Regions from separate parts of the Streptacidiphilus jeojiensis genome, predicted to be linked through region 1. Evidence: riboswitches for the same ligand, from Rfam matches in the RefSeq annotation. Region 1 holds a riboswitch; each other region holds the start of a gene.
The links. A riboswitch is a leader RNA that binds a small molecule or an ion and turns the genes downstream of it on or off. The one in region 1 is predicted to bind cyclic di-AMP.
Positions count from the first base shown of each region.

Region 1 (2,161 bases):
GTCGGAGTCGGACTCGGAGTCGGGGCCGGACAGGCCGACGGTCCCAGTGTCGGGGGGTGTCACCGGGACCGTCGGAGTTCAGGGGGTGCCGCTCGGGATCACGCGTCGGACCAGCGGCAGTGCCGGGACTGTCAGAGCGCCAGGCCGTGCTGGGACAGCCAGGCCGCCGGGTCGACCGGCTCGCCGCCGCTCGGACGCACCTCCAGGTGCAGGTGCGGGGCGTTGACGTTGCTGCCGGTCGCGCCGACCCGGCCAATGGGCTGACCGGCCGTCACCGTGCCGGAGCCGACGCCGATCACCGAGAGGTGGCAGTACCAGACCTCGGTGCCGTCGGCCAGCGTCTCCACCACGCGGTAGCCGTACGCCCCGGCCCAGCCGGCCGAGGTGATGGTGCCGCCGCCGACCGCGACCACCGGGGTGCCGGTCGGGGCGGTGAAGTCCTGTCCGGTGTGCAGCTGGGACCAGAGCGAGTCGGACTGGCCGAAGCCGGATCCGGCGACCGCCGAGGCGATCGGCGCCACCAGGGCGCCGACCCCGGCCCGAGCCGTGGTCTGCTGCGCCGCCGCGGTCTGTGCGGCTGCGGTCTGAGCGGCCACGGTCTGTGCCGCTGCCGCCTGCGTCGCAACTGCCTGCCGGGCCGCCGCCGTTGCCTGGGCCGCGGCCTGCTGGGCGGCCAGCTCGGCCGCACGGGCCTGTTCGGCAGCCTCCTGCGCCGCCGTCTCGCGGGCCGCCGCCTCCCTGGCCGCTGCCTGGCGCGCCGCGGCCTCGGCCGCCGCCTGGCGCCGGGCCGTGTCCTCGGCGGTCGCCCGCTGCTGCGCGGCCTGGGTGCGGATCCGGTCGGCCAGGGCCGTACCCGGGTCGGCCGCGGGCCTGGTGAGGGTCGCCGTGGTGCCGTGGGCCTGCTCCTGGGCGACCAGGGTGCTGCCCCCGGTCTCGCGTACGGCCGCCGATGCGGAGGGGGCCGCGAGCGCGACGGCTCCGGTGGCACCGACCGCGGCCATGGCCGCGAAGCCCAGCACCGCCGAGGGGGCGGTCCGCTGCGGCGGGATCGGCTGCACGGGTGCCACGGGTGCCCAGGTGGGCGAGTTCGACGCCACGTTCGGCGTGCTCCTTTCCTTCCATCTCGCCGACCGGGTTAGCTGACGGGTTCGGAGAGGAAGGTCTCCTACGGCCAGGTGCGGCCGATTCACCCCGGGGTACTGAACCTCAGTACCGAATGGTTCCCCGGTTCCAGACAGGATTAGGCGATCGCGTGCGATGCCGTCCGAGCAACGGCAGACCTTCGCACTGCGTTATTGAACGGTAATCCTAGTGACGGTTGATGCCAAGCAATCCAGGGGGTGCAGTTGAGTGCTCACGGAGCGGAGTCGAGTTTTGTCCGGTTCTGCCCCGCAGTGACTGTTCCTGAGTATGCATCAGCCCGACTCTTCTCACCTTCCCTGCAGCTTCCCCGCAGCTTCCCCGCAGCCCCGGTGCTCACCGGGACGGCAGGTAGAGCCAGTCGACCAGGGTTCCGGCGAAGCCGTCGGCGTCCAGGTCGCGCGCATTGGCGAACGCCGACGGGTCGCCGGTGTCCCGCTTGGTGCCGTCCGGGCCGAGCAGCACCAGGGCGGGGATCCCGCTCTGCGCCAACGAGACGTAGCGGGCCGCCAGTTGGGTGTTCAGGTCGTAGTGCCCGACGTCCACGGTCACCAGGTGGTAGTTGCGGGCCAGGATGCGGTTCACCCCGGGGGTGTCCACCAGCGCGGACAGCGCCTGGCAGTCCTCGCACCAGGAGGAGCCGAAGTCGAGCAGCACCGGTCGGCCGTCCACCCCGGACGCCGCGACGGCCGCGGCCACCGCGGCGTTGGCGTCCGCCGAGGGGTCGTAGCTGTCCGGAACCGGGGCGAGGCTCACCGAGGGCAGCGGGACGAACGGATGGGCGTAACCCACCTGGCCCGCGCCGTGGGCGGCTCCAGGGGTGGCGGCGTCGCCCGGCGCCCCGCGGTGGCCGGGTGCCTGCCCGGACACCGTCATGCAGCCACCGAGCAGCAGCAGGGCTCCCAGCGCACCGGCGATCACGGCAACCCGTCGCCGAAACCCGCGCACGGCACTCCCTCCCTCGCTCCACCCCACCGTCGCCGGTGGAGGATCTCCACGATCATGGGATCAGAGCAACGGA
Region 1 is NZ_JBEUKS010000026.1:6,846-9,006, reverse strand. Features, by position in the region: gene ABUW04_RS39490 (M23 family metallopeptidase) at 132-1,097, opposite strand; cyclic di-AMP (ydaO/yuaA leader) riboswitch at 1,110-1,257, opposite strand; gene ABUW04_RS39485 (thioredoxin family protein) at 1,477-2,088, opposite strand.

Region 2 (2,161 bases), on a different contig from region 1:
GCAACCGCCGCAGGTCCGCCGTCGGGGCCGGCGGCGGACACCGCCGGCGCACGGGTCGTCGGCGCTAGGTCAGCGGTAGACCCGGACGTAGTCCGCGGAGAAGCTGATCGGGCTGGTGGAGGTCGGCGCCGAGTGGTACTGCCCGGCGCTGATCGACAGATTGAGGATCAGGTAGGCGGACCAGTTGGCGCCGACGCCGGTGTCGTCCGAGTACACCTTGGTGCCGTTGACGTACCAGTCCACCGAGTTCGCGCCGTAGTAGGTGCCGATGGTCACCCAGCTGCCGGGGGCCACCGCCGAGGCGTTAGTGTAGTAGTCCTGCGCGGCGTTGACGTGGTTGGTCAGCTCCAGCAGATCGGCGTTGTCGGGGTGGTACTCGAAGGAGTCGATCTCCCCGTTGCCGTCCTTCCAGGTCCACAGGGCCGGCCAGGCGCCCGCGGCGGAGGGCAGCTTGACCCGGGCCTCGACGTAGTCGCCGGTCTTGACCTGGAAGCCCTCCTTCGAGCCCTCGGTGGTGAGCAGGCCGGTGGTCCAGGCCTGCTTGCCGTTCTCCAGGGTGTGCGAGGACGGCTGCGCGGTGAAGGTGGCGACGCCGTCGGCGACGCTGACGTCGTTCTGGTCGAGCCAGTCGAGCTTGTTGTCGCCCGGGTTGTGGTCGCCGTAGGCGTAGGAGCTGCTGCTGTCGCCGACCCAGCGCGATCCCCAGGAGATCGGGCTGCTGAACTCGTCGGACCAGGTCAGCGACTTTCCGGCGGCGGCCGCCGCAGTGGAGGTGGTACCGGAGGAGGTGGTGCCGGTGGAGCTGGTACCGGAGGAGGCCGTGCCGCCGGAGGCCGCCGCGGCGGTGACGGTCAGGGTCTGCGAGGCCAGGTTGTGCCAGGCGCCCGCGCTGTCCTGCCAGAAGCCGAACTCGGTGTAGCTCCCGGCGGGCAGCGTGCGGCTGCCGGTGGTGATGGAGACCCCGCCCGGGCAGATCCGGACGTCGGACGCCGACCCGGGGAAGTCCAGGTTGTTCCCGGCCGCGTCGCGGACGCCGACGCCGAGCGTGGCGGCGGTGAAGCAGCGGCTGGAGTGCACCGTGAGCCCGGCGGTCGACGCGGTGCCGGCGGTCAGTGAGGTCGGGGTGAGCCGGTCCTGGGTGACCCTGGTCGCGGCCTGGGCCGGGGTGGCCAGTGAGACGGCGGCCAGCGCGGCGGCACCGGCCATCCCGACGGCCGCGCCGAGGCGTGCGGAGGCAGTGGCAGGTATGCGCATGAAGGGGTTCCTCTGCGACGCCTGCGAGGTGAGCTGTCGGGTTCGGGCACGGAGGACGCCCGGTCGCGTGTGGTGCGACGTTCACCCCTAGCCGGTGGCGCCTGTCACGGCGCTCGGTCCGGCGACTGACCTGGGTCCCCCGCTCCTGCCCGTGGAGCGATTCGAGTTCCTGCCACCGGGCGGACAGGATTCGGCGTCCCGGTGGCGAGGTCCGCGTGCGGCGGAACCAGCAGGCTAGGCAGGCGCTCCGCCCGGAGGCAATGGAATGTGCCGGGGTTCACATAGGCCTTATATCGGACATCTGAGCTGCGGCAACGCCCCGGCGGGGGCGGAATGCCACAGCCCTCGGCACGGTTGTCCGTCCTCGGTAGTCGTTCACCGTTCCCGATCCCTGGAGCCCCACCCGTGTCCGTCAGTCCCTCCAGCCCCTCCGCCGCCCGCGCGGCCCAGCTCCTGTCGCGACCGATCACCATCGGTGGCCTGACCGTGCCGAACCGGATCGCGATGGCCCCGATGACCCGGCAGTTCTCGCCCGGAGGGATCCCCGGCGAGGCCGTCGCTGCCTACTACGCCCGGCGTGCCGCCGGCGGAGTCGGGCTGATCGTGACCGAGGGAACCTACGTCGACCACGAGTCCGCCGGGTCGAGCGACAACGTCCCGCGCTTCCACGGCGAGGAGCAGCTGGCCGGCTGGGCGAAGGTCGCCGAGGCGGTGCACGCGGAGGGCGGCACCATCGTCCCGCAGCTGTGGCACATCGGCATGGCCCGGAACGCCGGCCAGCCCCCGTACGCTGACGCCCCCGCGGTGGGCCCCTCGGGGATCCGGCTGGACGGCACCGAGGGCGCCGGGAAGGCGATGACCCAGGCCGACCTGGACGACGTCATCGCCGCCTTCGCCCAGGGCGCGG
Region 2 is NZ_JBEUKS010000007.1:64,946-67,106, forward strand. Features, by position in the region: gene ABUW04_RS20140 (autotransporter-associated beta strand repeat-containing protein) at 1-68, shown strand, start outside; gene ABUW04_RS20145 (glycoside hydrolase family 16 protein) at 70-1,254, opposite strand; cyclic di-AMP (ydaO/yuaA leader) riboswitch at 1,258-1,423, opposite strand; gene ABUW04_RS20150 (NADH:flavin oxidoreductase) at 1,660-2,161, shown strand, end outside.
Region 2: it holds a riboswitch for cyclic di-AMP, as region 1 does, so the genes downstream of both, ABUW04_RS20145 (glycoside hydrolase family 16 protein) here and ABUW04_RS39490 (M23 family metallopeptidase) in region 1, are expected to answer to the same signal.

Region 3 (2,161 bases), on a different contig from region 1:
GCCGCAGCCGGGGGCGTGGCCACCCGGACCTTCGGCCTGTCTCACCGGACGGAGCCCCTACTCACCAGTAGTTCACCTGGCGAGCAGGGGCTCCGCGCCCCGATGGCTGCGAGCCGAACGGGGGTCAGTCGACAGCCGTGTCAGACCACGACGAGCTTCTGGCCCGGGAAGATCAGATCCGGGTTCCCGCCGACGGTGGACTTGTTGTCCTTGTACAGCTCGGTCCAACCGCCGCTGAGGTGCGCGGCGGCGGCGATGCCGGAGAGGGTGTCGCCCGACTTCACGGTGTAGTTGCCGTGACCGACCTTGGGCGCGGCCGTGCTCGTGGTCGTCGTCTTGGCTGCCGGCTTGGTGACCTTCGAGGCGGAGTCCGTGGCGGCGGTCGACCGGTGCTTGCCGATGCTGGTGCTGGTCTGCTCGGTGCTGCTCTTGGTCGAGTCGGAGCTCGACGAAGAGGACGAACTCGAAGAGCTGGAAGAGCTCGAGCTGGAGGAAGAGGACGAACCCGAGGTGCTCACCGAGGCGGCGGCGCCCCCCTGGGTGAGCCCGGCCTTCGGCCCGCAGACCGGCCAGGCGCCGGGTCCCTGCGAGGCCAGGACCTTCTCGGCTATCGCTATCTGCTGGCCCTTGGTGGCGTGGTCCGCGGTGGAGGCGTACTGGCCGCCGCCGTAGGCGCTCCAGGTGGAGGCGGAGAACTGCAGCCCGCCGTAGTACCCGTTGCCGGTGTTGATCGACCAGTCACCACCGCTCTCGCAGCTGGCGACCTTGTCCCAGGTGGACACCGAGGCGGCGGAGGCGCTGGTCGCGCCGATCAGCGGCAGGGCGATGCCGGCGGTGCCGAGGCTCGCGGTCGCGACCAGGCGCTTGGTCTGGCTGGTGCGCGGCTTGCGATGGCGTCCGGGCGTAGTGAAAGGCATGGCAGGTACCCTCTCCGACGCCTGCGAGGTGAGCTGTCGGGTTCGGGCTGTGAGGTAGCCCGGGCGCTGACGCGCCTTCACCCCAAGCCGCAGCCTTGCGAACTGCGGCGACTTACCTGGGTCCCCCGCTCCTGCCCAATCCTGAAGTTCGGATTCCACCCCCCGGCTGGACAGGACTCGGCGTCCCGAGGAGCGGTGCCCACGCATGCGGGCGTTCCCGGAAGGCTAGACATATGAGCTACATAATCACAAGCCCGTAACGTCCCAGCGGCACTAACCCGCCCGCCCGTCACCCTCGTACCAGCGCAGGAGTTCGGCCCGGCACTCCTCCTCGGAACTCACGCGCTTGAGGCGGAGCGGATCCGCCGCCTCCCTGAGCGTCCGGTGCAGCCAACGCCCGCCGGCGGCAAGCGTGCGCGGGGTCGGATCCGCGGAGTAGGCCAGCGCAGCCCTGATCGTGTTCGGATAGAACGACTGGGCTCGCTCGTAGTCGATAAAGTGCCTGAGGTCCTCCGCGAGCCCCTCGACGCCGGCGGGCGATCTCTGACCGACCGCTTCCTCCCAGCGTCGGATCACCTCTGACTCCTGCTGTTTCGGGTAGCGGGTCCGGCAGAGGTGCGTTGCCAGCTCGTACAGCGGATCTCCGTAACAGGCATGCTCCCAGTCCAGCACAGTGATCCTGGCACTCCGGCCCTCGATCACGTTGCCCCGGTGCAGATCCGTGTGCAAGAGCGCAAAGGGACGGTCAGTGAGTTCCGGAAGCCGCGCTCCAAAGGATTCCATGGCCCATGGGTCAACCCCCAGCGATGCGAACAGGCCCCCGAACCTCTCCGAATTCTGGTCGGCCAGAGTCCGCTGGGCGAACACCACCCGCGCCCTGAGAAAGGCAGAGGAATCCACAGCGAACGTTCGACCCCCCGAAGGCTTCGGCAACCTCGTCGGCACCACAGCGGTAAGCACGGCAAACAGCTGCAGAATCTGATCCACCACCCGGGTCGGCAGACGCGAACCCTCCGGATAGCGATCTGCCAGCGATGTCCCGGGCACATAGCTGTGCACTGACACACCGTCATGGGAGTGGTGGAGCAGCAGCGGCACGCCCACCGGGAGTCCTCCGGGCCAGGAGCGCAACAGCTGGAGCAGCTGCCCTTCGTTCTCCCAGACGCGTTCGACCAGGTCGATCGCAGGAACCCGACGGCGAACCTTCACAGTGTCGTACCGAAGCGTCCGATAGCCCCGGCAGG
Region 3 is NZ_JBEUKS010000012.1:22,151-24,311, reverse strand. Features, by position in the region: gene ABUW04_RS29050 (LysM peptidoglycan-binding domain-containing protein) at 141-917, opposite strand; cyclic di-AMP (ydaO/yuaA leader) riboswitch at 921-1,081, opposite strand; gene ABUW04_RS29045 (phosphotransferase family protein) at 1,191-2,161, opposite strand, start outside.
Region 3: it holds a riboswitch for cyclic di-AMP, as region 1 does, so the genes downstream of both, ABUW04_RS29050 (LysM peptidoglycan-binding domain-containing protein) here and ABUW04_RS39490 (M23 family metallopeptidase) in region 1, are expected to answer to the same signal.

Region 4 (2,161 bases), on a different contig from region 1:
AGGTAGTTCTCGATCCGGGAGCTCTGCCCGGCCTGGCCGCCGGTGGCGGTGCGCTCGATCAGGACGGTGCGCAGGCCCTCGGAGGCGCCGTAGACGGCCGCGCCCAGGCCGGCCGGGCCGCCGCCGATGACGATGAGGTCGTAGAAGTCGGCGGCGGGCGTGGTGGACAGGCCGACCCGCTGGGCCACCTCCTCGTTGCTGGGCTCCACCAGTGCGCCGCCGTCCGGGGTGATCACCACCGGCAGCCGTTCCCCGTCCTCACCGGCGGCCGCCAGCAGGTGTCTGCCCTCGGCCTCGGTGACCGAGTACCAGCGGTAGGGGACCTGGTTGCGGGCCAGGAACTCGCGGACCTCTGAGGAGCGGGCCGACCACCGGTGTCCGACCACCTTGATCTCGTGCACCTCGGGCGGGTCAGTGGCCTGCCAGGCCTTGAGCAGGCTGTCCAGCACCGGGTAGAGCTTCTCCTCGGGCGGGTCCCAGGGCTTGAGCAGGTAGTTGTCGAGGTCCACCACATTGATGGCGTCGATGGCCGCGCCGGTGTCCGCGTAGGCGGTCAGCAGCACCCGGCGGGCCTGGGGGTAGATGTCCATGGCCGCTTCCAGGAACTCGATGCCGTTCATCTCCGGCATCCGGTGGTCGGCCAGCAGCACCGCGACCGGTTCGCCGCGCAGCTTCATCTCCCGCAGCGCCTCCAGCGCCGAGGGGCCCGACTCGGCCCGTACGATGCGATGGTCCTCGCCGTAGCGACGGCGCAGGTCCCTGGCGACCGCCCGGGACACCGACGGGTCGTCGTCCACGGTCACGATCACCGGTCGTCTGGTGCTCTCCGGTCCGGTTGTCGTCGGCATCGCGGCTCCGCCCTGTCGTCGGATGTGCCCCGGCCCGCAGGTTGTCCCAGGGCCCGGTTCCTACGCTATCCGCTCGGGCGCGGCTGATCCTGGCGTCGTGTGAGCAGGTGCGGCGAATGGGGTCCGGAACCTGTGAATCATGGAACCGGGGCGTGACGGATCCCACAGTCTGTTGTGGTTTCAATCAAGGTCTGCCTACCTTTCTGGCATTCGCACTTAAGCGGAACCAACAACTCCGGAACGCCGAGTCCTGCCGCCGGAGGAGTTGCGACCCACATACCGCACCACGGCAGGAGCGGGGGAACCAGGTAAGTCGCCGCGCCGACGCTCGTCGTCGACGCGGCTTGGGGTGAAGCCGTGCTGCGCACGGCCGGGCAACTCCAGCCCGAATCCGACAGCTCACCTCGTAGGCGTGGGAGAGGAAACGCTGCTTCATGCTGTCCGTCCACGGGCGTCACCGCGCCACGAAGACCCGACGCACCACCGCCCAGCGCCTCATCGCCGCCACCGGCCTGGCTGGCGTCGGCCTGGCCGTCCCGCTGGTCACCGCCACCACCGCCTCCGCCGCGACCGTCTCCACCTGGGACAAGGTCGCCCAGTGCGAGAGTTCGGGCGACTGGTCCATCAACACCGGCAACGGCTACTACGGCGGTCTGCAGTTCTCGGCGTCCACCTGGGCCGCCTACGGCGGCACCCAGTACGCCTCCACCGCCGACCAGGCCACCAAGGACCAGCAGATCGCGGTCGCCGAGAAGGTCCTGGCCTCGCAGGGCCCGACCGCCTGGCCGGTCTGCGGGCCGCAGGCCGGTCTCACCCAGGGCGGCGCCGCCGCCTCGGTGGACACCTCGTCCTCCTCCAGCTCCTCGTCGAGCTCCTCCTCGGACTCGTCCAGCAGCTCCTCCTCGGACTCGTCCTCGTCCAGCTCCGCGTCCACCGACTCCTCGTCCTCGGACTCGTCCTCCTCGACCACCGCGAGCAGCGGCAGCTACACCGTCGTCGCCGGCGACTGGCTGTCGACCATCGCGGCCAAGGAGAACGTCTCCGGCGGCTGGCAGCGCCTCTACGCGCTGAACCGCTCGGTGCTCACCTCGGGCCCCGACGTGATCTACCCGGGCCAGAAGCTGACCCTGGGCAGCTCCTCGGCCTCGTCCTCCAGCAGCAGCTCGGACTCGGCCACTGACGCTTCGGCCACCACGTCCAGCAGCGATTCGAGCAGCTCCTCGTCCAGCAGCTCCTCCTCGAGCAGCACCACCGCGAGCGACGCCTCCTCCAGCTCCTCCAGCACCGGGATGGCCGCGGCCGCCTCCTTCGCC
Region 4 is NZ_JBEUKS010000003.1:126,236-128,396, forward strand. Features, by position in the region: gene ABUW04_RS09590 (FAD-dependent oxidoreductase) at 1-848, opposite strand, end outside; cyclic di-AMP (ydaO/yuaA leader) riboswitch at 1,116-1,276, shown strand; gene ABUW04_RS09595 (transglycosylase family protein) at 1,283-2,161, shown strand, end outside.
Region 4: it holds a riboswitch for cyclic di-AMP, as region 1 does, so the genes downstream of both, ABUW04_RS09595 (transglycosylase family protein) here and ABUW04_RS39490 (M23 family metallopeptidase) in region 1, are expected to answer to the same signal.